Regions from separate parts of the Aeromicrobium sp. UC242_57 genome, predicted to be linked through region 1. Evidence: riboswitches for the same ligand, from Rfam matches in the RefSeq annotation. Region 1 holds a riboswitch; each other region holds the start of a gene.
What was found. Region 1 has a riboswitch for cobalamin ahead of ACHMWU_RS30075 (prenyltransferase/squalene oxidase repeat-containing protein). Riboswitches for the same ligand answer to the same signal wherever they lie in the genome.
Positions count from the first base shown of each region.

Region 2: it holds a riboswitch for cobalamin, as region 1 does, so the genes downstream of both, ACHMWU_RS10325 (hypothetical protein) here and ACHMWU_RS30075 (prenyltransferase/squalene oxidase repeat-containing protein) in region 1, are expected to answer to the same signal.
Region 3: it holds a riboswitch for cobalamin, as region 1 does, so the genes downstream of both, ACHMWU_RS18145 (hypothetical protein) here and ACHMWU_RS30075 (prenyltransferase/squalene oxidase repeat-containing protein) in region 1, are expected to answer to the same signal.

Region 1 is NZ_JBIOAM010000005.1:1,351,700-1,361,693, reverse strand. Features, by position in the region: gene ACHMWU_RS30145 (nicotinate-nucleotide--dimethylbenzimidazole phosphoribosyltransferase) at 1-81, shown strand, start outside; gene ACHMWU_RS30140 (adenosylcobinamide-GDP ribazoletransferase) at 86-775, shown strand; gene ACHMWU_RS30135 (hypothetical protein) at 736-840, shown strand; partial or broken gene ACHMWU_RS30130 (cold-shock protein) at 938-1,142, opposite strand; gene ACHMWU_RS30125 (ECF transporter S component) at 1,467-2,117, opposite strand; gene ACHMWU_RS30120 (AAA family ATPase) at 2,281-2,658, opposite strand; partial or broken gene ACHMWU_RS30115 (ATP-binding cassette domain-containing protein) at 2,740-3,476, opposite strand; partial or broken gene ACHMWU_RS30110 (ATP-binding cassette domain-containing protein) at 3,563-3,724, opposite strand; gene ACHMWU_RS30105 (hypothetical protein) at 3,913-4,149, opposite strand; gene ACHMWU_RS30100 (hypothetical protein) at 4,217-4,882, opposite strand; gene ACHMWU_RS30095 (hypothetical protein) at 4,969-5,247, opposite strand; gene ACHMWU_RS30090 (hypothetical protein) at 5,244-5,447, opposite strand; gene ACHMWU_RS30085 (hypothetical protein) at 5,528-5,668, opposite strand; gene ACHMWU_RS30080 (hypothetical protein) at 5,668-6,186, opposite strand; gene ACHMWU_RS30075 (prenyltransferase/squalene oxidase repeat-containing protein) at 6,236-7,315, opposite strand; cobalamin riboswitch at 7,379-7,516, opposite strand; gene ACHMWU_RS30070 (hypothetical protein) at 7,867-8,019, shown strand; gene ACHMWU_RS30065 (acyl-CoA dehydrogenase family protein) at 8,016-8,915, shown strand; gene ACHMWU_RS30060 (hypothetical protein) at 8,988-9,404, shown strand; gene ACHMWU_RS30055 (acyl-CoA dehydrogenase) at 9,299-9,520, shown strand; gene ACHMWU_RS30050 (hypothetical protein) at 9,598-9,994, shown strand, end outside.
Region 2 is NZ_JBIOAM010000003.1:163,314-173,307, reverse strand. Features, by position in the region: gene ACHMWU_RS10395 (ABC transporter ATP-binding protein) at 1-110, opposite strand, end outside; gene ACHMWU_RS10390 (hypothetical protein) at 107-388, opposite strand; partial or broken gene ACHMWU_RS10385 (ATP-binding cassette domain-containing protein) at 454-894, opposite strand; gene ACHMWU_RS10380 (SDR family NAD(P)-dependent oxidoreductase) at 1,166-1,693, opposite strand; partial or broken gene ACHMWU_RS10375 (SDR family NAD(P)-dependent oxidoreductase) at 1,689-1,874, opposite strand; gene ACHMWU_RS10370 (2,4'-dihydroxyacetophenone dioxygenase family protein) at 1,889-2,491, opposite strand; gene ACHMWU_RS10365 (alcohol dehydrogenase catalytic domain-containing protein) at 2,530-3,600, opposite strand; gene ACHMWU_RS10360 (TetR/AcrR family transcriptional regulator) at 3,901-4,500, shown strand; partial or broken gene ACHMWU_RS10355 (hypothetical protein) at 4,700-4,957, shown strand; gene ACHMWU_RS10350 (zinc-binding dehydrogenase) at 5,157-5,600, shown strand; gene ACHMWU_RS10345 (hypothetical protein) at 5,604-5,801, shown strand; gene ACHMWU_RS10340 (hypothetical protein) at 5,827-6,402, shown strand; gene ACHMWU_RS10335 (class I SAM-dependent methyltransferase) at 6,409-7,164, opposite strand; gene ACHMWU_RS10330 (ABC transporter substrate-binding protein) at 7,192-7,716, opposite strand; gene ACHMWU_RS10325 (hypothetical protein) at 7,918-8,139, opposite strand; cobalamin riboswitch at 8,183-8,376, opposite strand; cobalamin riboswitch at 8,409-8,595, shown strand; gene ACHMWU_RS10320 (ABC transporter substrate-binding protein) at 8,651-9,484, shown strand; gene ACHMWU_RS10315 (ABC transporter substrate-binding protein) at 9,396-9,713, shown strand; partial or broken gene ACHMWU_RS10310 (iron chelate uptake ABC transporter family permease subunit) at 9,734-9,994, shown strand, end outside.
Region 3 is NZ_JBIOAM010000003.1:1,248,390-1,258,383, forward strand. Features, by position in the region: partial or broken gene ACHMWU_RS18125 (cobyric acid synthase) at 1-1,398, opposite strand, end outside; gene ACHMWU_RS18130 (SAM-dependent methyltransferase) at 1,558-2,154, opposite strand; partial or broken gene ACHMWU_RS18135 (cobaltochelatase subunit CobN) at 2,151-3,046, opposite strand; gene ACHMWU_RS18140 (cobaltochelatase subunit CobN) at 3,043-5,385, opposite strand; gene ACHMWU_RS18145 (hypothetical protein) at 5,312-5,749, opposite strand; cobalamin riboswitch at 5,786-5,913, opposite strand; partial or broken gene cobA (uroporphyrinogen-III C-methyltransferase) at 6,041-6,813, shown strand; gene ACHMWU_RS18155 (enoyl-CoA hydratase/isomerase family protein) at 6,731-6,967, opposite strand; partial or broken gene ACHMWU_RS18160 (3-hydroxyisobutyryl-CoA hydrolase) at 6,882-7,833, opposite strand; gene ACHMWU_RS18165 (sigma-70 family RNA polymerase sigma factor) at 8,368-9,045, shown strand; gene ACHMWU_RS18170 (hypothetical protein) at 9,498-9,994, opposite strand, start outside.

The DNA.
Region 1 (9,994 bases):
GGCGCCGTCGCCGCCGTTCCGGTGCTGCGCTCGGCCGCCTTGTTGCTCGCTGACGTCGCACTGCTCGCCGATCTCGGCTGACCCGGTGCTGGACGCCTGGCGACTCGCAGTCGGCACCCTCACCGCGATCCGAGTCAAGCCGCCGCAGACCGTCACCCGCCAGATCGCTGGTGCCGCGATGCTGGTGGCACCGCTGGCCGTCGTGCCGCTGGCACTGCTGGTCGCCGCGACGTTGTGGATCGGCCGCGAGCCGGCTCGCCCGATAGCGGTCGCGGTGGCTGCCGTTGGCCTGCTCGCGGCCGGAAGCCGGGCCTTCCACCTCGACGGCCTGGCCGACACCGCCGACGGCCTCACGTCGTCGTACGACCGGGAGCGCTCGCTCGCCGTCATGAAGACCGGCGACACAGGACCGGCCGGGGCGGCCCGCGCTCGTCGTGGTGCTGGGTGTCCAGGCCGGATCCCTGGCCTCGGTCATGTGCCTGCCCCAGGGACCGTGGCTCGCGGCCCTGCTGGTCTGCGTCTCCCGTGGCGCCGTCGCGATCACCTGTCTGCGTGGCATCCCGGCGGCGCGCCGAGACGGGCTCGGCGAGACCTACGTCGGCAGTGTCGCACCTGGCGCGGCCGCCGCGGTGTGGGCCGGACTGACGGCTGCCGTGTGTGCCGGATTCGTGATGATCGACGAACCGTGGTGGCGTGGGCTCATCTGCCGCCGGCGCGGCGCTCGTCGTCATCGCGTTGGTCGTCCGGCGGGCCGTCAACCGGTTGGCCGGCGTGACCGGTGACATCTCCGGCGCCTGCATCGAGCCGAGCCTCGCCGCGCTCCTGCTCGCGGCCACCTGACCGTCGCACGGAGGGGCGGTGCCCCCAGCGCACCGAACCCCCGAACGCCGAGGCGCCGGGGGTTTCGTCGATCTGTTAGATCAAGAGATCAGGTAGATCAGAGGGGACGGATGTTCGTCGCCTGCAGGCCCTTCTGGCCCTGCTCGACGTCAAACTCAACCTTCTGGTTCTCGTCCAGCGAGCGGTAGCCGCTCGTTGCGATAGCCAGAAGTGCGCGAAAACGCTTCTTCGCTGCCGTCGTCGGGGGCGATGAATCCAAAGCCCTTGTCAGCGTTCGACCACTCGACTGTTCCTGTAGCCATAATCTTGCTCCTTCTTGCGAGTTGCCTCCCGCGCTTTTCGCGGGTGACCGTCGCGACACACATTTAACCGAGAAGAAATTCAAGACCAGTGATGGGAACATCATTCGTTCGTACAGCCCAACGTCGTGCAACTACTGACTACCCTAGCGGGTTTCTGCCCACAATGGCTCATTTGACCTTCTGAACAATTGTCGGCGCATACGAGCACGTCGCGAAGCCCGCCGCGACGTCGCCAGATCGCCGGTCCGAGCACCACGATCGCGACGCTGTTGGCGATGGCGCGGCCGGTGTCCCAGCCCGCAGTCGACGTCAGCAACGTGTAGATCAGGAAGCGGTGCAGGTTGTCCAGGAGATCGGCACCGGGGACGAACGACAGCCCGCCGTGTGCCCCGGCACCTCGATCCCGAGCGTGAACGGCCACGACGACAAGTTCATGAGCAGCCCGTAGGCGTACGCGCACACGATCCCGTACCCGACGAGCATGACGATCTCGGCCCGTCCGGTGACTCGTCGGGGCAACAGCCCGGCGCCCAGCCCGATCCAGGCTGAGGCCATCATCTGGAACGGCAACCACGGGCCGACTCCCGACGTCAGCAACGCCGAGGCGAACAACGATGTGCACCCGAGCACGTAACCGAATCCTGGACCGAAGACCCGGCCCGCCAGGATCAGCAGGAAGAACACCAGCTCCAGTCCGGCCGTCCCTGCACCGAGAGCCCGGAGCGCCGCGTTGATCGCGGTCAGCACGCCCAGCATCGCCAAGGCCTTGGAGTCCATGCCGCCCTCGCTGCGCTCGGCGACCACGACGATCACGACGAGCGGCAGCAGCAGCATGAAGACGAAGGGCTGGTCGACCCGCGTGGCGCCTTCGGCAGGCACCAGGAGCAACGGCCAGACGAACATGATGAGTCCCGCCACGGAGGCCACGGTGAGCACCGCGACGGACCGGGGACGCAAGGCGATCGCAGACTGCATCAGCACAGCCTGGCTGGTCTGATCCTGGCTGGCCTGTGCCGCCTCGACCTGCGAGACCGTGAGCCAGCCCGGGCCGAGGATCTGGAGACCTGCGGCGCGAAGGCCGGCGACTCGGCCAGCACCTTGGCGGTCGGACCGGCCGACACGATCTCGCCTTCGGCCATCACGACGACTCGTCGGCGACGTGCGCGATGAACTCGACGTCGTGGCTCGCGACCAGGACCGCGCGGCCCTGCGCCGTGATCTCTCCCAGGATCGCCGCCAGCTCGTTCTTCGCCCCGTAGTCGAGGCCACGGGTCGGTTCGTCCAGCGCGACGACGCGGGGTTGCGCGGTCAGCACGATCGCCAGCACCAACGACAACCGCTGTCCCTCCGACAGGTCACGCGGATGCGCCTCGCCCTCGATGCCCGGCGCCAGTCGGTCGAGGATGCTGCGACACGTGCCCTCGTCAGCGCCGGCCTGGGTGTCAGCGGCTCCGCACTCCTGGTCGACGGTCTCGAGGTAGAGCAGGTCGGTCGCTGTCTGAGGAACGAGCCCCACGACTCCGCGCACCGCTGCTCGACAAGCTCCTCGGGGTCCAGGCCACCGACCCGCACCGATCCGGCATGCCGCTTGCCAGTGCCCTGCACGGCCCACAGCAGGGACGACTTTCCTGACCCGTTGCGCCCCATGAGCGCCACGACCCGACCGACAGGCACGGTCAGGTCGACGTCGCGTACAGCCACCAGTGAGCCGTAGGCCACCGTGACGCCTGTTGCGGTCAGCGCAGGCTCGCGAGGAGCCAGCCGCAGTGGCGACGGGCGCGGGCAGGACGCCCAACGATCCCCGGAGGCGGCAGCTTCTCGGACCGACAGCGGCAACGGCGACCAGCCGGCCAGTCTGCCCAGCTCGATGACCGGCGGCGCCACGACCGAATCGACCAACAGATCGGCAGGCAGGCCATCGCGAACCCGGCCGTCCTCGACCAGCACGAGTCGATCGGTGAACGGGATGACCCGCTCCATCCGGTGCTCGGCCAGCACGACCGTCAGCCCGAGGTCGTCGACCAGCCGCGCGAGGGTCGCCAGCACGTCTTCGGCGGCGGTCGGGTCCAGCGCCGACGTCGGCTCGTCCAGCACCAGCACCTGCGGATGCATCGTCAGCACCGCACCGATCGCCACCCGCTGCTGCTGGCCACCCGACAGCGTGCGCAAAGGCCGCGACCGCAACGACGCGATGCCGAGCAGGTCGAGCGTCTCCTCGACGCGGCGGCGCATCGTCTGCCCGTCGAGACCCAGCTGCTCCATCCCGTACGCGAGCTCTTCCTCGACGGTGTCGCTGACGAATCCGGCGAGGGGATCTTGCCCGACGTACCCGATCTTGTCAGCCAGCCGCGCGGAGCGCGCCCGGTGATCGACTCACCGGCCAGCAGCACGTCGCCGCCGAGCTCACCACCGCTGAAGTGAGGGACGAGTCCATTGAAGGTGCCGAGCAGCGTCGACTTGCCCGATCCGGTGCGACCGGCAACCAGGACGAGCTCGCCTTCGTCGAGGCTCAGGTCGACCCCCGTGAACGTGTGCTCGACGGCACCGTCGTAGCGGAAGGACAGCCCGCGCAGTGCGATCATGGGCGCACCTCGGCTGGTTCCCGGAACGGCTGTCTGCGCCTGGCCCATGACGTCGAGCACTGGCGGAGGCGTGAGGAAGGCCGGCACGACACCGATCATGACAGCCGCCAGCGCGGCGACGGTCAGCCCCGGGACGTCGGCGACCGGCGGCGTGATGACCAGCGGATCGCGATCGGCGATCACGGCCGTCATGACGGCCGCTCCCAGACCCGAGACGACGGCGACGACTCACCGGCCCGCCACCGGTCGGGACGGTACCGGGTGCGCTCGACCCGCCTGCCAGCAACAGCGAACCCGACGGCTGCCAGGGCGATACCGGCCAGGAGCATCGGCCAGGCCAGCCAGCGCGGGGCCGTGGCGTCGAGGTAGCCGTACGTGCCGATGCAGACACCGGTCAGTCCGGCCAGCATCAACGTCCCGGTCAACCAGCGAGTCGTCGGGATGCCTGCCCCGACCGCCCGTAGCCACGAGCGTCCATGCCCGCGGCGAGCGTCATCGACCGCTCCAGCGCATCTTCGAGCACTGGCACGATGATGCGGCGCAACGAGCCGATCCCCTTGCCCGGGTCGCCGCGCAGCCTGCGCGCGCGACGAACCCGCTGCACGCTCTCGGCGAGCCGCGGAAGACCGACAGCGCCACGACGATCGCGGTGCCGACCTCGTACAGCGCCGGCGGCATCGACTTGAGCAGCCGCTTGGGATTGGCCAAGGTGTTGGCAGCCCCGACGCAGATCACGATCGCCGCCAGCCGCATGCCGTCGTAGAGGCCGCCCAGCAAGGAGTGCGCGTGCACCGGACCCAGCAGCGTGATGCCACGGGCCACGTCGGGCAACGGGATCTCCGGCAGCGTGAACAGCACCTGACCACTGCCAGCGCCGCCTACCAGGATGCGGAACACGACGCGGATCGTGATGATCAGCAGGGCGAGGTACAGGTAGAACCGGAACGACATGGCCCACGGCGCCGCGGTCCGGCGCGAGATCACGACGAAGCACACGACGAGCACGACCAGGACGATCAGGATCGGGTTGGTCATGAGCGACACCGCGGCCGCGAGCCCGAGTGCCCAGATCCACCAGGCGCCCGGATGCAGATCGCGCGGAAGGACCGTTGCTATGACGACTCGCCTGCTGCCTTGCGCCGCCAGAGTCGCACCCATCCCGCCGAGCAGCAGGATGCCGATCGCCGCTGCCGCCCAGACCAGCCCCCCGGAGCCGCCTTCGTCGTCGCTGCTCTCGGCGCTGGTCAGCCGGCGTCGTCCTGTGCCGCCGGGGCGGCTGTCGTGCTGGTCGCTGACGATTCCGCTGGAGAGGAGGTCGGTCTCGGGGTCTTGGTCGACGCCGACGGCGTGGGCGTCGCGGTCGACGTCGCGGCTGTCGGAGTGCTGGCGGTCGGCTGCGGAGCGGACGTCGTCCCTGCCGCCGGGGGCTTGGTCGACTTGGCCGACGGCTTCGGGGCGGGCTTCGGCTTGGGCTTCGCGGATGGGGTCGTCGGCTTCGGTGCTGTCGCCGCGAGCGGCTTCATGCTGGGTACGTCTTGGAGTTGCCGTTCTGGAACACGAAGGCGACCCAGCCGCCCTGCGGGACGTTGAGCGAGCCGACGCCCAGGCTGGAGTACTTCCAGGTGCCGGACGTCCCGTTCGACCAGAACAGGCCCCAGTACTTGGTGGCCGGCGGCGCCTTGGCACAGCTTGTGCTGGGCGCCCCGTCGACCTGGCACACCATCCCCGGCTCGGGTGTCGACGTACGTCAGCGAGTGACCTGCGTCGACGAAGTTGCTGGCCGCATCTCCCCCGCCGTCGGCGTCACGCGACGCTGCCGCCGACCACGACCGTGACCCCGACGCCCTTGGCGCATGCTGCGGCCGTTGCCGGACCTGTCGCAAGCGCGACACCCGCCGCGCTGCCCAGGAGCAGCGCGGCGAGCAAGGACGTCAGGCGGCGCATCAGCTGACCTTGAAGCCTTCGAACCGGTGCGGTTCTTGAATGCTCCGACGACCTTGACGGTCTTCTTGCCGGCCTTCTTGCCCACGCTGAACGTGTAGTTGTACTTGCCGCTGGAGTTGGCCTTGGCAGTCTTGACGAGCTTGCCGGACACGTAGACCTTGATGGTCTCGCCCGAGGCCAGACCGGAAGCCTTCGCGGTCTGCTTCTTGTTCTTCTTGACCTTGCTGCTGAGGCTGATCGAGAAGCTTCTTGGCCGCGAGGATCTTGACCGAAGTCGTGCCGACGCGGTTCGTCCGCGAGCCCTTGATCGAGACGGCGCGCGTGGCCGAGCTGCCGCCTGTCTTGACCTTGGCCGAGGCGACGCCTGCTGCAGTCGCGGTGCCGGTGACCGTCGTTCCGCCGGCGACGGACGCCGTGAACTTCTCGCCGGCTGCGAGGCCCGTCGCCGACACCGAGATCGTGCTGCCGCTGGCCAGGTAGCCGCTGGGGGCCTTCGCCGTGAAGCTCTTGGCCGGCAACTGGGCGTTGACGCCGATGGCGGCCTGCGCCGAGGCACGGATCCACTGGTCACGCTGGTTGACCGGGATGCCAGTCGTCTTGCCGGCGGCGAGTGCATCCTGGTCGAAGGCGATAGCGCCGAGCTCGTTGGCGAGCGCCGTGTCCTCGGCGATCGCGTCGGTGACCTGGTGCGAGACGATCCACGACGCGGCGCTGCCGGCCGCGCCGGTCTGCACCGACGGCCTTCAACGTCACAGCGGCCAGGCCTGTGGTGTTGGTGTTCGCGTTGTCATCGTTGACGAAGGAGCCATTCGCAGCCTGCTGCTTGAGCAGCCAGCTGACGGCGGCGTCGATGTCGTCCTGCAGGTTGGCGACACCAGCGTCCTTGGCCGACAGGAGTGCCTGGATGCCGAACGCGGTGGCGTCGATCGTGATCTGGTCGTCGTCGGCCGTGGTGGTGTCGCCGCACTCACGGTCGACGGGCAGGACGGTCTCGTCCTCCCACGGTTCCGTGGTGGTCGGGTCGTCTGCGACCGCTACCGCGAACATGTTGGTGCGGAACGCGCCGGTGGCGCACTGCTGCTTGAGCAGGTAGTCAGTCGCCGACGTGAGCTTCGCGGTGCTGGTCGGGCTCGTGGCGAGCGCGCGGACGACCCACGCCTGACCGATCGAGTTGGAGTAGTCGGCGAACCCAGAATCGACGGCGCGACCGGCTTCGTCACCGCTGGCCACGACGCGGGACTCGACCGTGGCGATGAGGTTCTGGCCACCGAACGCGGTCGCGTCGGCGTCATCGCTCGAAGCCTCGACTGCCGTTGCGAGCTGCCCGCAGCACCGGCGGATCCGCCGCCGACGTACGCCGATGGGTTTGCCTCGAACGCGGAGATGATCTTCGCCTGATCGGCGGCCCGCGTGTCGAGGTCGTTCAACGCGAAGAACACGTCGAGGGACAGGCCGTAGTGGTTGAAGCTGTACTGCTCGTTGTAGACGATGCCGTTGGTCAGCTGATCGCTCAGCCAGCGGGCTGCGGAGTAGCCGTACGAGTTGGGGGCGGCCTGCGCCGAGGGCGCTGCGACGACCATGCCAGCGGCGAGCGCCGGGGCGATGGCGGCCGCGCCGAGGCGGCGGAAGGCTGGTGCGGTTGAGCATGTGGGTCCTTCCCGCTGTTGAACGGGAGAGGCGGAAGCCCGTCACGTGTGTTCCTCGACAGCGTGGATCGGTCATGCCCACAGCAGGTGCTCCGGCTCGCCACCTGAGGTGGCCTGCGGTTGCGGGTCAGCGCCGGAGTTTGACCGGCTTTCCCTGACATGCGGGCGGTTTTCGAGTTGTGCCAAACGGCTTCAGCAATCTAACACCCGGAACCCGCGACCGAAGAATCTGGTTCTGTCCGCGATTCAGCGGACAGAACCAGATTTCTCCCGTCGCCGAGCGGAGCGTGGACCAGTACCGTCGTAGCCATGACGCTCAGTGACGAACTCCGCATCGCTCTCGACGGCAAGTGGCGCCACGTGCGGGAGCAGTCCGCAAGGATCTCGCCGCGATCGACCTGGCCTACGACCACGACCTGACCCTCGCCGAGGCACGCGAACGGGTGCTCGGGCAGATGAAGAAGCTCGTGCCGACCGGTATCCCCGCCGCAGGATTCAAGGTGGCGAGCGGCGGCACCGGGCGATCCGGGCGGCGCGGTCACCGGGATCGAGATGCTGGCCCAGTTCGACCTGTCGCTGATGGTCAAGGCCGGCGTGCAGTGGGGGCTGTTCGGCGGAGCGATCGAGAACCTCGGCACCGAGCGTCACCACCACAAGTACATCCCCGACCTGATCAACCTCGACCTGCTGGGCTGCTCGCGATGACCGAGACGGGGCACGGCAGCGACGTCCAGAGCCTCGAGACGACCGCGACGTACGACCCGGCGACGCAGGAGTTCGTGATCCACTCCCCCACGCCGTCGGCGCGCAAGGACTACATCGGCGGCGCTGCGCTGCACGCCGAGGTCGCGACGGTCTTCGCCAGCCGTCACGAACGACGAGAGCCACGGCGTGCACTGCTTCGTCGTGCCGCTGCGCGACAAGCCGGCAACGACCTGCCGGGTGTCACGACCTCGGACGACGGTCACAAGGGCGGGCTCGGCGCGGTCGACAACGGCCGCATCATGTTCGACCAGGTGCGTATCCCGCGCGAGAACCTGCTCAACAAGTACGGCGACGTCGACGAGGACGGGACCTATTCGTCGCCCATCGACAACGTCAACCGGCGATTCTTCACGATGCTCGGGACGTTGATCCGTGGTCGGGTCAGTGTCGGCGGCTCGGCTAGCGCAGCGACCGAGGTCGCGCTCAGCATCGCCGGACGCTACGCGCTCAAGCGCCGCCAGTTCAGCGAGGGTCCCGGCCAGGAAGTCCTGCTGATGGACTACCGCATGCACCAGCGGCGGCTCCTCCCACTGATCGCCCGCTCGTACGCCTACCGGTTCGCCCAGAACCAGCTCGTCGCCCGCATGGACCGCCTCCAGAGCACCGACACTCCCGATCCGCAGGAGTCCCGTGAGCTCGAAGGTCGCGCCGCTGGCCTGAAGGCAGCCCAGACCTGGCACGCGACCCGCGCGATCCAGGAGGCCCGCGAAGCCTGCGGCGGAGCCGGCTACCTCGCCGAGAACCGTCTGACGACGCTCAAGGGCGACACTGACGTCTTCACGACCTTCGAGGGCGACAACCACGTCCTGTTCCAGCCGTCGCCAAGGAGCTGCTGACGTCGTACGCCCAGGAGGTCGGCGGGCTCGACCCCGTCGGCTTCGTCCGTTTTGCTGCCAGCACCGTCGCCGATGTCGTCAAGGAGCGCACCGCCGCATCCCAGCCATCCAGCGCTTGATCGACGCACGATCCGGCGACGACGACCACGACCTGCTCGACCGGGGCACCAGCTCAACTTGTTCGAGGACCGCGAGCAGCACGTCATCGAGACCGCCGCTCGCCGACTTCGCCGGGCAGACAAGGACGAACCGGCCGAGGCCTTCGCGGTGTTCAACGCCGCCCAGGATCACGTCATCCGGTGCGGACGGGTCCATATCGACCGTGTCGTCCTCGAGGCCTTCACAGCCGGGATCGCGCGGTGCGACGACCCTGACGCCCAGAGCTGCTGCGTGACGTCTGCTCGCTGTACGCGCTGTCGATCATCGAGGAAGACCTCGCCTGGTTCATGGGCCACAACCGGTTGTCCGACCAGCGGGCCAAGACCGTGACGTCGCTGATCAACGACCTCCTCGACAAGCTTCGTCCGCACACCCTGACCCTGATCGAGGGCTTCGGAGTACCTGAAGAGACCCTCGGTGCCGCTATGCTCCGCGACCTAGATTGAGACGGTCTGTCGGCCCAGGCTGAGTATCTGCTTAAATGAAGCCCTATTTCTCATCTCAATCCGGGGGGAACCACCGCATGAAAAACCTTTTGCGTTTCGCGGCCATCACCGTCGCGTCGACTGCACTCATCGCGGGCGGCACCACAGCCGCCACGGCTGCGCCGGGCGACACGGCCGCCATCACGACCTTCAAGCTCAAGCAGGGCGCCACGTACTACAAGACCTCCAACTTCATCTCCGGAACCGTCGTGGCTTCCGCGCCTGGATCGTCCTCGTTCTACGGCGTGAAGGCAACGGTCACCGTCAACGGCAAGGCCGTCAAGACCGGCGTCCCGGTCTACCAGAACGGCATCTACTTCGATCGGGCCTGGGGTGCTGGCACCGTCAAGCTGATCAACTTCACGGCGTCGGGCTACGACACCCGTCCCGGTCACGTCGGCGCGTACTACGACCGCCCGATCCCGGCTCCGGCCA
Region 2 (9,994 bases), on a different contig from region 1:
CCCAGGAGGGCGACCACTTCACCGCGATCGACGCGAAGGTCGACCCCCCGCAGGACCGGGACGCCCGCGTAGCCCGCAGAGACGTCACGCATCTCGATCGCAGCAGTCATGACAGGACCTCGGCGATCGCGTCGGCCTCGTGGACGTCCTGGCCGAGGTAGGCGGCGAGCACGGCCGGGTCGTTCTTGACCTGGTCGGTCGGCCCCGAGGCGATGAGCTTGCCGAAGTCGAGCACGTTGATCCGTTCGCACACGTCGAGGATGAGGCTGATGTCGTGGTCGACCAGCAAGATGGCAATGCCCTGGTCAGCCACCCGTTGCAGCTCCCGGCCCAGCGCGAGGCTCGCATCGGAGTCGAGCCCGGCGGCGGGCTCGTCGAGCAGCAGCATCTGCGGGCCGGTAGCCAGAGCCCTGGCGACACTGACCAGCTGCGCTGGCTGAGTGACAGATCAGGTGGGAACGCCTCCATGTGCTCACCGAGGCCGACGAGATCGAGTACCTCCTCGACGACTCCCGTGATGCGGGCCGCGCGCCGCGGCTTCACGAACTCGACGGCGGGCGACCACCAGCGGGAGCCCTCGGTCGACACGAGGACGTTCTCGCGCACTGTGAGGTCCTCGAACAGCTCGAGGCTCTGGAAGGTCCGGCTGACCCCGGCCTCGACCCGCCGGTAGGCCGGCATCGGCAGCAGCTGGGCGCCGCCCATCGAGACCGTTCCGGTTGCCTTGGCGAATCCGGTCACGGCGTCGATGAACGTCGTCTTGCCAGCCCCGTTCGGGCCGATGAGCCCGGCGAACTCGCCCGGCTCGACCGTGATCGACACCGCGTCGAGTGCCACGAGTCCTCCGTATCGGACCGAGAGGTTCTCGGTCCTGAAGGTGCTCCCTGACGTCATGGCGTTCCTTCCTTCTGCTGGCCGCGGCCCAGGGCTTCATCACCTAGCCGTACGATCGTTCAGTAAGTTTCTACAGCGAGTTTGGCTTCGAGCCGGGTCGGATGTCAAGGCCTTTGTCAGATATTTTGTGGCTGGCATCACATCTGTGTACGAACTCAGGCCTGCAACACCGGGCTTTTGCATCCGGGCACACAGAAACGTCCGGCGCGCCCATCGTGCGCGCCGGACGCCTCCGTTCGGTTTTCCCGAACGATCGTTTGACAAATAGTGGTCAGACCGTGGCGTACCCTCCATCGACGGGGATGATGGCCCCCGTGATGTACGAGGCATCGTCGCCGGACAGGAAGGCGACCGTCCGGCCGATCTCGACAGGCTCACCGAACCGGTCCATCGGGATGCGGTCGAGCAGACCCGCATACATCTCGGGCGCAACTTCCTTGGTCATGTCGAGCAAGGGCGTGTTGATCCATCCGGGGGCGATCGCATTCACTCGCACACCGTGCGCGGCGTAGGCCTGGCTCAACGACTTCGTCAGCTGGACGATGCCCCCCTTGCTCGCGGCATACGCGGGGCTGGTCGCCGATCCGAAGAAGCTGTACATCGAGGCGATCAGCACGATCGACCCGCCGCCTGCAGACAGCAGCTTCTCTGCCGCGCTGCAGCACCGATGGACCGCGAGCAGATTGACCTCGATGACGCGTGCGAGCTTCTGGCCGGTGCTCCTCGGCCCCGAGCGACATGCCTGCCGCAGGTACCAGGATGTCGAGGCGTTCGAGGCCCCCGAAGAATGCCTCCACATCCGGCCCCGAAGTCACGTCGAGCTCGTGGAGGGTCACTCCGGGCGGAGCCGATGCTGCGGCGGCATTGAGTCCGACCGCGTGGACGACCGCACCGCGCTCTGCCAGGAGTGCGGCCGTACCGAGCCCGATGCCGGATGTGCCGCCGGTGACGACGGCAACCTTGCCTTCAAGCGATGTCATGGAGACAGACCTCTCTACACAGGGTGAAGCGATGACGGGGACCAGCTGGCGCCGGCCCCCGTCACCGCAGGGCTCGATAGGTCAGCGACGGAAAGCTCGTCGTTGACCGGGATGCCCTTGGTGTTGCAGTACGTCTCGTAGCGGTGGATGTTGTAGAAAACGTCCTCGACGAGCGCGACCTGCCCGTCGGGCGCGTACCAGTCGATCGAGCCGTTCAGCACGAAGAAGGCCAAGAAGCCCTCGGGGTTGACGCTCCGCAGCGTGTGGATCGTGCCGGGGCTCTCCTGCACGACGTCGCCAGCCTTGGCCTCCCAGTCGTACTCCTCGTAGCCCCACGACCCACTGACCGTGTAGGCGAGGACGTCGGAGCGGTGCTTGTGGACACCCAGCACACCGGGACCATCGGAACGGACCATCGCACCCCACTGGCCGAGACGGACGTCGAACCACAGGTAGCGGGCCCACATTCCCTCGGAGCCCTCGACGAAGATCCACGGCGAGTACTCCTCGTCGGCAGGCGCGTACATGTCGGGCAGCCGATAGCGAACAGCCACGTCGGTGAGCTTGGCCTCTTCGTTGAGGGTGATGTCTTCGGTCTTGATGTGCAGGTCTGCCATGGATCTCTTCCTTCCGGGAAATGCGTGTTGTAGGTGAATCAGGGGGTGTTCAGCTCGATGAGGACCTTGGACGGGCCGCCAGCGCGCAGCTCGTCGAAGGTCGACGACAGCTCGTCGAGCGGACGGGTCTCGACCCAGCCGCTGGGGTCGTAACCGCCCCGCGGCCATCGCCGCGATGACTGCGCGGTAGTCGTCATCGGTGTACGTGGAGGAGCCGATGACTGTGGTCTCGCGGTAGAGCAGCTCGTCGGATCGAGCCGCACGGGCTTCTCGTGGAGCCCGACGAGGACCAGCCGTCCCCGCGGACCCATGGCCTCGATCGCCGCCGTGACGACGGCACCGACTCCGGCGGCCTCCACGGCAAGATCGAGCACCCGACCCTCGAGCACGTCGACGAGGGACCTCTCGGCCGGATCGAAGACCTCGGCGCCCAGCGATGCGGCCAGGGCGCGGCGGGCTGGCGAGAGATCGGCCGCGATGACGTGTCGGATACCTCGAGCCCGCAGTGCGAAGATCGCGCCGATGCCGATCGGACCAGCTTCCCCGACGAAGGCGACGACTGTCGCATCGGTGATCCCGAGCGCGACGGCGTGGTACGAGACCGCCATGGGCTCGACGAGCGCGCCCTGCTCGAGCGTCACGTTGCCCGGCAGCGCGAAGACCATCGACGACGGAAGCACGGTGAAGGTCGACAGCCCACCCCCTGGCCCGCTGAGACCGTGGAAGGCCAGCTTGGTGCACGTGTTGGGATGCCCACGCTCGCAGCTGGCGCACTCGCCGCAGCTGTAGGTCGGCCGCACCGCGACCCGGTCGCCCACGGCGACTGAGCGAACATCTGGGCCGACGGCGGCGACGGTGCCCGAGAACTCGTGACCCAGCACGACTGGCAGCTCGACGTGTGTCAGCGGATGCGGCTCTGCGGGTGTCACGGTCTGGCCGGAGAAGTACTCGTGAAGGTCGGACCCACAGACACCGCAGAAAGCGACCTCGACCAGCACTTCGTCGGCTGTGGGCTCGGCGATCTCGATCTGCTCGATACGCACGTCGAGGACACCGTGATAGCGGGCGGCGCGGGCACTGCGCGTCGCCGGCTGCGTGCTAGGTGCCACGGCAAAGACAGTCATAGATTCCCTTAAGCGAGCGTTCGGTTAGTTGCTCAACGGTATGACGCACATCACGACCTGTCAAGAGTTCTCGCCGACCGACCCCTCATCATGATTCAATGAACTAAGGGAATAACACAGAACACAGCTTGGCAACAGGCACCTCTGTTCGACCGGCGAGCCACGGGCCCACCAGCGCGACTAACCGAACGATCGCACAGGTACGCCTCGTCGGCTGCTACATTTCAAGGCCGACTCATGACACAATCGAGACACCTCGTCAGGGGTGACAGGAAGGGAGACCAGATGGCACAGACCAGATCGCGATCGGGCAATGGACGAGCGACGCTGCTGGAGTGCGCCATCTCGAACTTCACCGAGCGCGGGTACCACGGCACCTCGATGCGCGACATCGCCTCTGATGCGGGCGTGACCGTGGCATCGATCTATCACCACTTCCCGTCCAAGCAGGAGATCCTGCAGGAGATCATGGTGCGTACCATGACCGACACGATCTCCATGACCCGTTCCGCCCTGGTCGCCTCCGACAGCGAGCCCGCGCACCAGCTCGACGCCATTGTTCGGGCCTGGACGCTCTTCCACACGACCCGGCAGCAAGAGGCCCTGATCGGTGCATCCGAGCTCCGAAGCCTCGACGACGTCGGGCGAAAGCTCGTCGTGACCCTGCGGGACGAGCAGGAGGCGATGTTCCGCGAAGTCATCGACCGCGGTGTCGCGCTCGGCGCCTTCGCCACTCCGTTCCCTCGGGAGGCGGCACGGGCCGTCATCAACATGGGCTACGCCATCGCCTCGTGGTACCGGGCTGGCGGCAGCATCCAGCCGGCCCAGATGGCCGAGCGCTACAGCGAGCTGGCTCTCGGCACGGTGCGAGGCACGTCGTTGTGAATCTCCGCTCCAGGTGACTCTGGAGCTGGCGTCGCCCTGGACCGCTGCGTGCACGATCCCAGGGCGAGATTTCGACACCTGTCGAGAACCGAGATATAAGTTGAAGCGTCACATACTTGTGGCGCCGGCCTCGCATGATCCTGACGTCGCTCCTCCAGCGTGACGCCATCCTGAGAGAAAGCCGACATCATGAGCACTTCTGCACGCGCGGCCGTCATCCGCGGTACCGACACCGAGTTCACCTTCGAAGACATCGTCCTCGACGACCTCGGCCCCTCCGAGATCCTGGTCAAGATCGTGGCGACCGGCCTGTGCCACACCGATCTCGCCGTCGTCCACGGCGACATCTCCCGCCGCATTCCCGATCGTCCTCGGCCACGAAGCGAGCCGGCATCGTCGAAACGCGTCGGCCTCCGGCGTCACCGACATCGCGGTCGGCGATCACGTCGCGGCCTCCTTTGCCTCTTGCGGCCACTGCGCCAACTGCCTGACCGGACGCGAGGCGTACTGCCTGAGCTTCATGCAGCCTGAACATCGCCGGAGTCCGCGAAGACGGAACCACCACGATCGAGAGCCCCGAGGGCGAGACGATCCACGGCTCGTTCTTCGGTCAGTCGTCCTTCGCGACCCACGCGATCGTCAGCGCCCGCAATGCCGTGAAGATCCCCGAAGACGTCCCGCTCGAGATCGTCGGCCCCCTGGGATGCGGCATCCAGACCGGCGCCGGAACCGTCCTCAACTCGCTGGCCGTGCCGGCCGGGTCGAGCATCGTCGTGACCGGAACAGGCGCGGTCGGCCTGTCCGCGATCATGGCCGCGAAGGTCGCTGGAGCGACCACGATCATCGCGGTCGACGTGCTCGACGAGCGCCTCGACTTCGCCACCAAGCTGGGCGCGACACACACGGTCAACGGCTCGACCGATGATGTCGTCGCCACGATCCTGGAGATCACGGACGGTCTGGGGGCCGACTACGCCGTCGACGACGACAGCGGTTCCCGCAGTGGTCGAGAACGCCATCAACGCAACCCGCTTCGGCGCGTCGATCGCCTTGGTCGGCGTCGGACGCCCGGACGCCTGTCCTGCCGCTGGCCCTCGTGACCGGTGCCGGCAAGACCCTCGTCGGCGCCATCGAGGGCGACGCCGTTCCGCAGGTGTTCATCCCTCAGCTTTGGCGCTGTACCGCGCCGGGGCGTTCCCGTTCGACCAGCCGATCACCGCTATGCCTTCGAAGACATCAAGACGGCCATCGCCGACACCAAGTCGGGCAAGGCCGTGAAGGCAGTTCTGACGATGCGCTGAACCGCGTGCTGGAATCATGGCAGCCATGAGCAACGACCCCCGCACGCGCCGCACGGTGTCAGCCCTCCGTTCGGCGCTGCGGGAGTCTCTCAGCACCGCGGCGTCGATGACGTGTCGGTCAGCGAGCTCTGCCGGGTCGCCGAAGTACCGCGAACCACGTTCTACACCCACTACGCCAGCGTGGGAGAAGCTCCTCACCACGATGCTGATCGAGGAGATCGACGCCCCCCTCGGACTGCCCGAGACCGACGAGATGTCGATCACCGAGCTTGCGGCATCCTTCCAGAAGACCTTGGTGGAGGCCTTCTGGATCATCACCCGAGACCGGGCACTGTTTCGCGCAGCCTTCGAGTCCAGCACGTCGTCGCACCTGTGGCGCTCCCTCGAGGCCAACTTCACCAGGAGGCTGAAGATCGCGCTCACCGTGTGGCGTCGCCACGGCGTCGCTCACGATGCCTTCGACCCGGTGGCGATCCCGTTCGCCGCGGCAGGTCTCAGCGAGTCGGTCAAGGCGTGGACGCTGTCGGACGGTGACGACCCTGCGGCCTGGGCCGACCATGTCAGGGACCAGATGCCGCCCTGGTGGCCGCGAGAGTCCTGAACCGCGCTACTTCGCGCCGTACACCACGTAGTCGTCGGACAGCTGCCAGACGGTGCCGACCTCGCCGAAACCGGCCTGCGCGAGCGCGGCGAGGTGCAGGTCGACGGCGGTCGGCGGCATGCTGTCGCGTCCGGCAAACCGCCGATCTCGTTCGGCCTGCAGCTCGGCCAGGTGCGGTAGCGCGGCCAGCTCGGTCCACCACTCGTCCCACGGCGGAGCACCCTCAGCGAACGCACGTGCCTGGGTCTGCTCGTCGTGGGCCTGAGCCCACACCTTGACCCGCGGCGTCCTACCGTCGAATCGCAGGTGGTCGCCGTTCAACAACGTGCCACCGGGGGCCAGCAGCCCGTACGAGGTCGCATAGACGTCGAGCAGCTGAGCCGGGGTCAGCCAGTGCAGTGCGGTCGACGAGACGAAGGCCTGCGGCGCCCCGGCGACCACGTCGCCCAGACGATCGGGCCACGACGGATCGGTCAGGTCGGCATCGACGATGCTGAGCCGACCCTCGTACGCGTCGACCTGGCTGCGTGCCACGTGCAGCAGCATGGGGTCGAAGTCGATGCCGACGACGCGGGCGCGGTCGAAACGGTCGAGTACGCGGGTGGACAACGAGCCAGGACCACACGCCAGGTCGACGACCGTGAAGTCACCGTCATTGTCGAGCCCGAGCACGTCGAGCATCGCGTCGAACCGCTTCTCCCGGTCAGCGATGTAGGCGGCCTGCTGGCTGTCCCAGCGGTCGATGAGTCCGGCGAGGCTCACTGGACGACCTTCAGCTCGCGCAGTCCCTCAGCGAGCTTTCTCGATGCCCTCGACATTGCGGATTGACGGATCCATCGTGGTGCCCTCGAGGATGATGTACCGCTTGTTCCTGACGGCAGTCAGCTTGCTGGCAACCGGATCGGACTCCAGGAACTTGATCTTGTCGGCCGCGCTGTCGCCGTCGCCACCGCGCCCCAGGTCGGCCAGCACCAGGACCGTCGGATCGCGGTCGAGGATGCTCTCCCAGCTGATCTCGGGCCACAGCTGCGAGCTGTCCTCGAAGGCGTTGGTGGCTCCGACCCCACGGGTCATGATGCCGGGGGCGCCACAGCAGCCGGCGATGTACGGCGTCTTGGTGGCGGCGTACCGCCAGGCGAGAGTCACGTCGTCGGCGTCGAGGTCGACCGTCGCTGCTGCGGCGCGCTCCTTGAGATCTTTGACGAGCTGGTCGCCCGATCCGTGACGTCGAAGAGGGTGGCGATGTCGCTGATCTCGCCGTACATGTCGTCGAGGGTCAGCGCATCGGTCTGCGTCGCTTCCTGACCTGTGCACTCGCTCGGCGACTGGTAGGTCCTGACTCCGAGCTTCTCGAACGTGTCGCGTTCGGCGATGCCCTCCGGCGTGAACGTGTAGTTGAACGTCGTGTAGATGAAGTCGGGGTCCTCGTCCAGGACCCGCTCGAAGGCGGGGAACTCCTTGCCGAACTTCTTGACGCCCTTCGCCGCGTCGGCCAGCTGGGCAGCACCTTGTCGTTCATGCCGACTCCGGCGATGCGCTGGTCCAGGCCGAGGCTGAGCAACGCTCGACTGCCGGCTGGTTGATGGCGACGGCACGCTCGATCGGCGTGTCGATCGTGACCTCGCGGCCACAGTTCTCGACGACGATCGCCGGCGAGGGGTCACCGGCAGGTGCCGGGTCGTCGCTCGCACCGCACGCGCCGAGCAGCAGCGCCATGGCGGCCGCCGTGATGGTCATGACAGGCAGGGGTCGTCTGCGCATTCTCACTCCAAACCCTCGTGGATACATGTGGCGCCTTGACCGGTCTCCTGACTCACGCGTCGACGACGCACCACCGGTCTTCCCAGACATCGCAGTCCAGTGACCTCGTACGTCTTCACGTACGACAGGGGCAGTACATCTCAGCGTTCACAGTGGCGAGGGCCGTGTCGGATTCGCACCGACTTCCCGAACACCAAGGCATCGGCAATCTCAGCAGCCTCCAAGCGACCCGAGACGAGCCCTTGCTACGCTGCGTGAGAACCAGTCGTACCCATTCGTTGGGTCAGGGAATCCGGTGTGAATCCGGGAGCTGACGCGCAGCGGTGAGGGTGACGGAGGTGGCATCGCCACTGGATCGCAAGATCTGGGAAGGCGCCACCATCCCGGGTCGAACCCGAGTCCCGAAGACCTGCTGGTTTGCGGCCGACTCGAGTCGGCCGGATCATTCGTCAGGCTCCGCGCAAGAGCCTCAGATCACAGGATTCACGTGCCTTCCCCTTCCTTCACACGTACTGCCGCCTGGGTGCTCTGCGCCGGGCTGGCCACCTCCGCCCTCACTGCCTGCGGAACCAGCGACTCCCCCGCCCGCGACGCCACGACCCGGGGAGCGGGCGAAGGCAGCACGACCTACCCGCTCACGATCAAGAACAACTGCGGCACCGACGTGACGATCGAGGCGGCCCCGCAGCGCGCGGTCTCGGTCAACCAGGGCTCGACCGAGATCCTGCTCTCGCTCGGCCTGGGTGACCGCATGGTCGGCACCTCGACCTGGACCGACGAGATCCGGCCCAACCTGGCGAAAGCCAATGCCACAGTTCCCCGCCTGGGTGACAACGCCGTCTCGTACGAGCGGGTGCTGCAGGAGGAGCCCGACATCGTGACCGCGTCGTTCGGCGGCTCCCTCAACGACGAGGATCCCGACCGCCGAGCGCAGTACGCCAAGCTGGGCGTGCCCACGTACGTCGCCCCGTCGCACTGCGACGGACGCACCGACGAGAGCGGTGACGGCCCGCGCGACCATCCGCTCGAGATGGACGTCATCTACCAGGAGATCACCGAGCTTCGCCCAGATCTTCGACGTCCCGTCCCGTGGCGAGAAGCTCGTCGCCGAGCTGAAGGCGCGCATGACCAAGGCCGCCGAGAACGCCCCGAAGAGCGACGTGTCCGTCGCCTACTGGTTCGCCAACACCGAGCTGCCCTACATGGCTGGCGCCAACGGCTGACCTGGCGTCATCTCACGCACGATCGGCGTCGAGAACACCTTCGACGACACGCAGACCGAGTGGCCCCAGGTCAGCTGGGAGAGCGTCCTCGACCGTGACCCGACCGTCATCGTGCTCGGCGACCTGCGCCGCAAGTCGCAGACCGGAGACAAGCTGGAGGACAAGATCAAGTTCCTCGAGTCCAACCCGGTCACCCAGCGCCTGACGGCCGTGCGCAACAAGCGCTACGTCATCATGAACGGTGCCGACATGAACCCGTCGATTCGTACTGTCGACGGTGCCGAGAAGCTCTCGGAGGCACTGGTCGAGCTCGGGCTCACGCGTTGAACCAGACCGACCGAACGCCTGTGGTCCGGGGCGCCCGCGGGGCGCTCTGGGCCGGGGGCCTGGCGGCACTGGCGCTGTCGATCGCCGTCGCCATCACGATCGGGCCGGCCGACCTCTCGGTCGGCGAGGTGTTCGCCGTGGTCGGCCAGCACCTCGGCTGGGGCGACGCAGGGGTCTCGCGCATCCGCGACGGCATCGTCTGGGAGCTGCGCCTGCCACGCACCCTGCTGGCGGCTGTCTGCGGCGCTGGGCTCGCGATCTGTGGCGCGATCATGCAGTCG
Region 3 (9,994 bases), on a different contig from region 1:
CGAGGTGCTGCTCGGCCAGGTCGCCGAGGCGGTCGAGGCGGGCTTCTCGGGCGGCCGGGAACGATGCGGTCGACGGCGGGGTGTCGAGCGCATGGTGCAAGAAGGCGCGACGGAAGTCGTCGCCTTCGAGGCTGCCGTGCCACATCGTGCCGTACACCGATCCGGTGCGGGCACCTCCCAGGAAGTCTTGGTCGTCGCCGACCGTGATCTGTCCATGGTGGATCTCGTAGCCGCTGGCTGGGGCGCCGAGAGCCTCGCCGGTCGGCAGGCGGAGCACCTTCTCCTGCCGGAACGTCGTCGACACGTCGAGCAGGCCGAGACCGTCCACGGAAGCACCGGCGTCGCCCTCGACACCGAGCGGATCGCTGATCGTGCGGCCCAGCATCTGGAAGCCACCGCAGATGCCGAGCAGCGGCCGGCCACGCCTCACGTGCTCCGTCAGGGCCTGGTCGAGTCCGCGCGAACGCAACCACGTGAGGTCGGCCAGCGTCGCCCGCGTCCCGGGCAGCACGATCAGGTCGGCGTCACCGAGGTCACGCGGGTCGGCGGCGAACGTGACGTCCAGGTCGGGCTCGAGCCCGAGGGCGTCGACGTCGGTGAAGTTGCTGATGCGAGGGAGCCGGATCACGGCGACCTTGCGGCTGTCGACCCTGCGGTGCGCCTGCTCACGAGGTCGAGCGCGTCCTCGGAGTCGAGCCAGAGGCTCTGGTCCCACGGCAGCACGCCGTGGACGGGGCGTCCGGTGAGTCGTTCGAGGTCGTCGATGCCGGGTCTCAGCAATCCGAGATCGCCGCGGAACTTGTTGACGACGAATCCGGCGATCAGCTGTTGATCGGCGGGGGAGAGCAGCGCCAGCGTGCCGAACATGGCGGCGAAGACACCGCCGCGGTCGATGTCGCCGACCACGATCGTCGGCAGCTGTGCGTGCTGTGCCAGCCCCATGTTGACGTAGTCGCCGTCGCGCAGGTTGATCTCGGCGGGGCTGCCGGCACCCTCGGCGATGACGACGTCGTAGCGAGCCGCGAGGTCGTCGTACGCATCGTGTGCGGCTTGGGCGAGATGACGTCGCCCGGTCGTCCAATTGGAGGACGACACCTCGCCAGCAGGTTGTCCCATCACGACGACGTGGCTGCGACGATCGCTGCCGGGCTTGAGCAGCACGGGGTTCATCGCAGGTTCGGGTTCTGCGCGGGCGGCGAGGGCCTGCACCCACTGGGCCCGTCCGATCTCGGCGTGCACGCCGGCGTTGTCGGCGCACACCATCGAGTTGTTCGACATGTTCTGTGCCTTGTACGGCGCGACGCGGACACCGCGTCGGGCGATCGCCCGGCACAGCGCCGTGGTGACGATGCTCTTGCCGGCGTCGGAGGTGGTGCCGGCGACGAGCAGACCGGTCATGGAGCCCTCAGCGGGTTGGATGAAGCCCTCAGCGGGTTGGAGGGAGCCCTCAGCAAGTAGGTGTCCATGATCCAGCCAGCGGTTTGCTTGGCCCGACTGCGCACGGCCTCGATGTCGGCGAGCACGTCTGCGACGGTACCGGCGACGAGCTCTTCTGAATCAGTCCCGAGGTTTGCGCCCCACCAGATCGACCAATCGTCTAGGCCGTCGAGGTCGAGGTTCGCTCCGAGCATGACCGCGATGTTGCTCTGTCCCGCCTCGACAGCCTCGCGCAGGCGTCTCGCGGTCGTGACGTGCACGGGGACACCCACCGGGTGCAGCACGATCCGGTGCCGGGCGGCGAGCACCTGAGGCGCCGAGATGCCTGGCAGGACGGTGTAGTCGAGCGGCATCCGGGTCGCGGAGCTGCTCGACGATCCGGATCGTCGAGTCGTACAACGAGGGGTCGCCCCACACGAGGAAGGCTGCGGTGCCACCGCGGGCTCGGAGCACCTGCTCGTAGGCGGCGACCCTGGCTTCGTGCCAGGTCTTCACCGCGGCCGGGTAGTCGGCCGGATCCTTCCGGTCGCGTTCGGGGTCGGCGACGGCGACGACCTCGAGACCGAAGTGATCTGCGATGACGCGGCGTGCCGCCAGCAGCTCGTCGTCAGGCCCCTTGGTGGCGGCGATGACGTAGTCGGCGCCGCGCAGGGCCTGCGCGACCTCGGAGGTCACGTGCTGCAGGCCCATGCCGACACCGGCGATCAGCACCTTCACTGGTCGCGGTCCTCCAGATCACCTTCGACCTCGAGGTACACCCCCTGCAGGGCCTCCAGCGTCGCCGGATCGGGCTCGGCCCACAGGCCACGCTCGGCTGCCTCGTGCAGCCGCTCGACGATGCCGCGCAGTGCCCACGGGTTGGACTGGCGCAAGAACGCCTGGTTGGTCTCGTCGAGCACGTACTCGTCGGCGAGCTTCTCGTACATCCAGTCGTGCACGACGCCGGCGGTGGCGTCGAAGCCGAACAGGTAGTCGACCGTCGCTGCGAGCTCGAAGGCGCCCTTGTATCCGTGTCGCTGCATCGCCGCGATCCAGCGGGGGTTGACGACCCTGGCCCGGAAGATGCGCGCCGTCTCCTCCGACAGCGTGCGGGTGCGGACCGAGTCGGGATTCGTGGAGTCGCCGACGTACGCCTTCGGGTCCGATCCGGTCAGTGCACGAACTGTCGCGATCATGCCGCCGTGGTACTGGAAGTAGTCGTCGGAGTCGGCAATGTCGTGCTCCGCGCTGTCGACGTTCTTCGCCGCGACCGTGATGCGCCGGTAGTTGGCCCGCATGTCGTCGGCGGCCGGTGCGCCGTCGAGATCGCGTCCGTAGGCGAACCCGCCCCACGCGGTGTAGACCTCGGCGAGGTCGTTGTCGTCGCGCCACGTGCCCGACTCGATGACCTGCAGGATGCCTGCACCGTAGGAGCCCGGCTTGGAGCCGAAGATGCGGGTCGTGGCGCGTCGGTCGTCGCCGTGGTCGGCGAGGTCGGCGCGCACGTGTGCTCGCACGTAGTTGTCGTCATCGGACTCGTCGAGGTCGGCCACGGCTGTACCGCGTCGTCGAGCATCGCGACGACGTGCGGGAACGCGTCGCGGAAGAAGCCCGAGATGCGCACCGTCACGTCGATGCGGGGACGTCCGGCTCGGCCAGGGAGATGGTCTCCAGCTGGCTGACCCGGCGTGAGGCCTCGTCCCAGACGGGGCGCACGCCGAGCAGCGCGAGCACCTCGGCGACATCGTCGCCGCTGGTGCGCATCGCGCTGGTGCCCCAGACCGACAGCCCCACCGAGGACGGGTAGGTGCCGGTGTCGTCGAGGTGTCGCTTCACCAGCGAGTCGGCCATCGCCTGCCCGGTCTGCCACGCCAGGCGGGACGGCACAGCCCGCGGGTCGACGGTGTAGAAGTTGCGTCCGGTCGGAAGCACGTTGACCAGGCCGCGCAGGGGGGAGCCTGAGGGGCCTGCCGGGACGAAGCCGCCGTTCAGGGAGTGCAGGATCGCCGCGAGCTCGTCGGTCGTCCGGTCGAGACGAGGGACGACCTGCTCGGCCGCGAAGGCCAGCACCCGTTGCACCTGCGGATCGACGTGCAGCCCGGCAGCAGCGGCAGGATCCCAGTCGGCGGCTTCCATCTGCTCGACCAGCTCACGTGCGCGAGTCTCGATCTCGTCGACGGCGTGCAGCTCGGCGCCTTCCTTGAGCCCGAGCGCGCTGCGCAGACCAGGCACAGCGTTGCCGACGCCACCCCACACCTGTGCGGCGCGCAGGATCGACATCACCAGGTTGGTGCGCGCCTCGCCGGTGGGTGCCTGGCCGAGGACGTGCAGACCGTCGCGGATCTGCGCGTCCTTGATCTCGCACAGCCAGCCGTCGACGTGCAGCAGGAAGTCGTCGAACTCCTGATCGTCTGGGCGTTCCTCCAGGCCGAGGTCACGGTGCATCTCGGCGGCCCGCATGAGGGCCCAGATCTCGCCGCGGACCGCGGGGAGCTTCGCCGGGTCCATCGAGGCGATGTTGGCGTGCTCGTCCAGCAGCTGTTCGAGCCGGGCGATGTCGCCGTACGACTCGGCGCGAGCCATCGGCGGGACGAGGTGGTCGATGATCGTGGCGTGGGCGCGGCGCTTGGCCTGGGCGCCTTCGCCCGGATCGTTGACGAGGAACGGGTAGATCAACGGCATGCTGCCGATCGCGGCATCCGGGCCGCACGATGCCGACAGCGCGGCGTTCTTGCCCGGCAGCCACTCCATCGAGCCGTGCTTGCCGAGGTGGACGACTGCATCGGCGCCGAAACCGTGCTCGAGCCACCGGTAGGCGGCCAGGTAGTGGTGGCTGGGAGGCAGATCGGGATCGTGGTAGATCGCGACGGGGTTCTCGCCGAAGCCGCGTGGCGGCTGGATGATCAGGACGATGTTGCCGGCGGTCAGCGTGGCCAGCACGAGCTCGCCCTGGTCGTTGACGAACAGGCTGCCGGGCGCCGGACCCCATGCCTCCTGCATCGCGTCGCGCAGGTCGGCCGGCAGGTCGGTCGTCCACGTGGCGTAGTCGGACGGGCTGATGCGGACGTGCGCGTCGGTCAGCTGAGCCGTGGTCAGCCACTCCTCGTCCTGGCCGCCGGCCGCGATCAGCGCGTGGATGAGGCCGTCGCCTGCCGTCGTGTCCTCCTCGTCGAGCAGCGCGGTGACCTGGTTCTCGCCGCCGATGTCGTAGCCCTCGTCGCGGAGGCGCCGCAGGAGCCGGATCGTGGAGACCGGGGTGTCGAGGCCGACGGCGTTGCCGATGCGGGCGTGCTTGGTCGGGTACGCCGACAGCACCAGCGCCAGGCGCTTGTCGGCGTTCGGGATGTGCCGCAGCCGGGCGTGGTTGACGGCGATCCGGGCGACCCGGTCACACCGCTCGGTGTCGGCGACGTACTGGGGCAGGCCGTCGGAGTCGAGCTCCTTGAACGAGAACGGCGCGGTGATGATGCGGCCATCGAACTCGGGGATCGCGATCTGGGTGGCCGAGTCGAGGGGGGTCACGCCATCGTCAGAGGCCTCCCACTCCGCGCGGCTGCTGGTCAGGCACAGGCCTTGCAGCACCGGGATGTCGAGGGCGGCCATGCGCTCGACGTCCCAGGCCTCGTCGTCCCCGCCGGCGCTGGCGGTGGCCGGGACACTGCCGCCGGCGGCGAGGACCGTCACGATGAGGGCGTCGAGCCGGCCGAGCCCCTCGTAGAGATCGTCACCTGCTGCCCTCAGGGAACCGGCGAAGATCGGCACGCCGGTGGCCTGGCCGGTCGAGTCGACGGCGTCGGCGAGGGCGTGGACGAAGGCGGTGTTGCCGCTGGCCTCGTGGGCGCGGTAGTACAAGATCCCGATCTGCGGCAGGTCGGCCGCAGGTGCCGACGTGCGATCAGCGAACCCCCACGCCGGGATCTCGTCTGGCGGCTCGAAGCCCACGCCGGTCAGCAGGACAGTGTCGGACAAGAAGGCGTGCAGCTGGGCCAGGTTGCCGGGGCCGCCTTCGGCCAGGTAGCGGTGCGCCTGTGCGGCAACACCCATCGGCACGGTCGACACGCTCCATGAGCTCGGCGCTCGGCTGCAGGCTACCGCCGAGGATGACCAGAGGGACGCCGCGCTCACGGACCGCGCCGAGCCCGGGCCACAGGTCGTGCGGGGAGCCCAGCAGGCGCACCACCACGAGGTCGACGCCGTCGACGATGGCATCGAGCCGGTCGTCGGAGGTGCGGCTCGGATCGGCCCACTCGTAGGCAGCACCGCTGGCACGGGCCGAGAGCAGATCGGTGTCGGACGTGGACAGCAGGGCAATGCGGGTCGTCAGGTCGGCCATGTCGCCGGTCTCCTCCTAGGGGTTCTCGCCCCGTCATGTGGTCGGACCGTCCGTGGCCAGTGTCTGGCTTGTGTCCCGCTCGACGTGGTCGTGCGGGAACATCACAGTGGCGGAACCGCCCCGGACTCTCACCGGGTTCCTGCGCCACGGGCGTGCTGGCAGCCTACGGGAGGTACCGCCGGGGAGATCCGATGCCCTGCTTGTCGGCGGCGTGCGCGTTGCAGGCAAGAATGTGCGCATGCTTGGTTTGACGTGGGCGACAGCGAATCCACCAGTCGCGGCGATGTCGGCATGGCCGGTGTGACGCTGGTCGGCGGCGGTCCGGGAGACCCGAGCTGATCACGGTCGCGGGCCTGAAGGCGCTGATGACCGCCGACGTCGTGGTGGCCGACCATCTGGCCCCGCTGGTGCTTCTCGACCAGCCCGGCCCGACGTCGAGGTCGTCGACGTGGCCAAGTTCCCGCGCGGCAGAACCACCCCGCAGGAGGCGATCAACGCGCTGCTGATCGATCGAGCGAAGCAGGGTCTGCAGGTCGTCCGGCTCAAGGGAGGCGACGGCGACGTGTTCGGTCGCGGCTTCGAGGAGCTGACGGGCATGTCAGGACGCCGGTGTCCCGGTCAAGGTGGTTCCGGGAGTGTCGTCGGCTGTCGCCGTGCCTGCGATCGCCGGTATCCCAGCGACGCACCGGGGGCTGGTCGACGGGTTCACGGTCGTGTCAGGACATGCGCCGCCCGGGCATCCGACCAGCCTGACCGACTGGTCGGCCCTGGCTCGCGCCGGCGGCACGATCATCGTCCTGATGGGGGTCGCCAACGCCGCGCACATCGCCGCGGCCTTGATGGGCGGTGGCTTGTCGGGCTCGACTCCCGTGGCACTGATCTGCGACGGCAGCCTGCCCACGGAACGCACGATCCGCTCGACCCTCGCCGACCTGGGCTCGACGCCGGTCGCCGAGCAGGTCGCACCGCCAGCCGTCATCGTCATCGGGGCAGTCGCCGACCTGGAGAGTCAGCCGACGTCGTCGGCGAGTCCCAGCTCAGCATCGCCGGCGTCAGCGAAGTAGCCCTCCACGTCGCCGACCTCGTCCAACGAGGCGGGGGACCAGCGCGGGTCCGGTCCTTGTCGACAACCTGCGCCCGTACGCCCTCGGCGAAGTCGGGGTGCCGGTGCAGCCGCCGCGCCAGGCGGAACTCCCTGGTCGAGGGCCTGACGCAGATCGGTCATGTCGCGAGCCCGCCGCAGGGCGCCGAGCGTCACGGTCACGGCGGTCGGTGACTTGGCAGAGATCGTGACGGCCGCGGCCCGGGCGTCATCGATCTCGGAGCCGCGCAGCCGGTTGACGATGGCCAGGACATCAGGGCCTTCGTACACCTGTCGATCCACGACCGGGCAGCCAGCAGCGGAGAGTCGGGGGTCGGTTCGGCAACCTGGGCGACGGCCTCAAGGGGCTCGGTGGTGGCGAGAGCGGCGACGAGCCCGGGCAGGTGCTGAGTCGGGACGTACCAGTCAGCCAGGCCGATCGCGATGGCGTCACCGGCGCGCACGGTCCCCGCAGTCAGCGCGAGGTGGGTGCCGAGCTCGCCGGGCGCGTGCGACAGCAGGTAGGTGCCGCCGACGTCGGGAAGGAAGCCGATACCCGTCTCTGGCATGCCGATCGAGGAACGCTCGGTCACGACACGGATGTCGGCATGTGCCGACAGGCCGATCCCGCCACCGAGGACGATGCCGTCCATCACCGCGACGAACGGCTTGGATAGCTGGCGATCGTCGCGTTGAGGCGGTACTCGTCGGCCGAGAACCCCTCTGAGGCAGTTCCGCCAGCGAGTGCGTCGTGGTACATCGCGACGATGTCTCCGCCGGCACAGAGGCCTCGCTCGCCGGCACCGGTCAGCACGACCGTTGCCACGTCGGGATCATCGCGCCACCGGTCGAGGGCGTCTTGGAGCAGACGAACCATGTCGTGGGTCAAGGCGTTGATGGCTCGCGGGCGATGGAGCCGCAGGTGACCGACCCGGCCGTCTCGGCTGATCAGGACGTCGTCGCCGTGGTCGAGCACGGCGGCCTGCTGGTGAGTCTGGGTCATCGTGGCAACGCTAGCCTCCGCGCGGGGCTCGATGTGAGTGGCCCGTCGGAACTATGTCCAAGGTCACAAACATTCCGTCATGCGAGGCAATTCAACGTGAGACAGTATGTCAGTTGAAACTTGCATTTACACGGGTCGCGAACTTCCCCACGCAGTCCCACACTCCCAGGAAGTGCACCTCGTGTCCGCCGACTACAACAGCATCGACTCCCACCCGTTCTCTCTGACGACCTCAGCGACGCCGAGCCGCATCGGGCTCAGCCGTGACGGCCGCACCGACGCCTACGCCGAGCTGTACACCCGCCACAGCTATGTGGCCCGCCGCCTGGCTCGGCATCTGGGTCAGCGCGAAGAAGCCGAGGACGTCGTGGCCGAGGCGTTCGCCCAGATCCTCGACCTCCTGCTCCGTGGAAGGGGCCCGACGAGTCGTTCCGGGCGTACCTGTTCACGACGATCCGGCACGAGTCCGGTCGACGGGCGAAGGTCGCGCAGCGTGTCATCACGACCGACGACGACTCGCAGATCGACGTGCCCGTGGCCTTCGGGGCTGGCGAGCTCGACCTGTTCGAGCGCACTGCGGTCAAGGCAGCCTACCAGTCGTTGCCCGAGCGGTGGCAGCGCGTGCTGTGGCACCTCGACGTCGAGGGGCGCAAGCCGCTCGAGCTGGCCGACACCTTGGGGATGAAGGCGAACACGGTCTCCGCACTGGTGTACCGAGCCAGGACGGGGCTGCGCGAGGCCTACCTGCAGCAGCACGTCGCCGTCGACCATGATCACGTCGCGCGGTCGTGCGGCGAGGTGCGCGCCAGCCTGGCAGCTGTCGTGCGACGCACGGCGTCGGCGAAGGAACAGGATCGGGGCGTGGGCGCACGTCGACGGGTGCGCCGACTGCAGCGTCATCCGTGCGTGAGCTGCAGGACGTCAACCGTGACCTCGGTGCCGTGGCGGCGCCGCAGCGCTGGCCACGACGACAGTCGGAGGGGGAGCCCTCGTCGCCGGCAAGGTCGGCGGCGGGATGCTCGCGAACCTGGTGGCCACGACGAAGGGTGCAGCGGTGGCCGTGCTGGTTCCGGCGGCTGCTGTCACGGCGACGACGGTCGCGGTGATGTCGACCGGGACCTCGGGCTCGGCCGTCGCGGCGTCCCCGGTGACCGAGAGTGTCGTCCACGTCGCCCCCCGAGCGGGGTTTCCGACGGAGCCGGTCCGTCGTGAGCCGAATGCCGTCGCAGCACGGAGCACGGCCTCTGCTGGTGCGGCTGATGTCCCACGACCTGCAGCGCACCCGGTGGCGGCAGCGCCTTCGACGACGACCGCACCTCAGGCGACACCCGGCCGACCCGATGCAGCGAGCGTCGTCACGGACCTCACCGGCAAGGTGGCGAATGGCCGGCCGGTCGGTGCGGTGAAGGACGTCGCCGACGGGCTCGACGACGTCGTGCCCGGAGCCGTCGAGCTCGTCGATCGGCGGTGCCCAGGATCGGCGGCTAGCGACCTACTCGCCGGTGCAGGCCGTGTAGGTCGTCGTGAACTCGTCGGTGTCCTGCAGCGGCGCGACGTCCGGGTGGACGATCGGGCCGCCCGTGACGGCGTAGAACTCGTCACGATAGATCACGAGCGACGAGCCGTCCTGGCACTTGACGACCTCCTGCTCGGCGGGCTGACCGTCATCGATGCAGGAGTCGTAGTCGCGCGGGGCTCTTGCCGGGCTGCCAGATCGCTGCACAGTCAGGTCCCGGTGGGCGCCGGTGCGGTGCTCGGCGAGCCGGCCGACGGGCTGGACGTGGCGGTCGTGCCGGTTGGCTCAGGGGTTGGCGAGGTCTCTGGATCGCTGCCGGAGGTGCAGCCGGGACAGCAGGATGACGGCCAGGGAGACGATCGCGAGACGCATCGGTCCAGACTAGGCCGTGCGTGACCCGAACAGCAGCCTGAACGGTCGGGCCGCGAGGGTCAGCAGGGGCTTGCGTCCGGCGAGGAACGACAACGGACCGCCGCTGTCGAACGTCCAGGTGCCACGACCAAGACCGAGCCGGATGCGGCCGCGTACCGGCGACACCTTCAGCGTTCCCGCGCGATCTTGTGCGATGCGAAAGCCGGTCGGAGAGAGCGAACGGCAACCGGCGGATCCGGCCGACGTCGAGGGCGCCGATCCCGTCAGCGACAT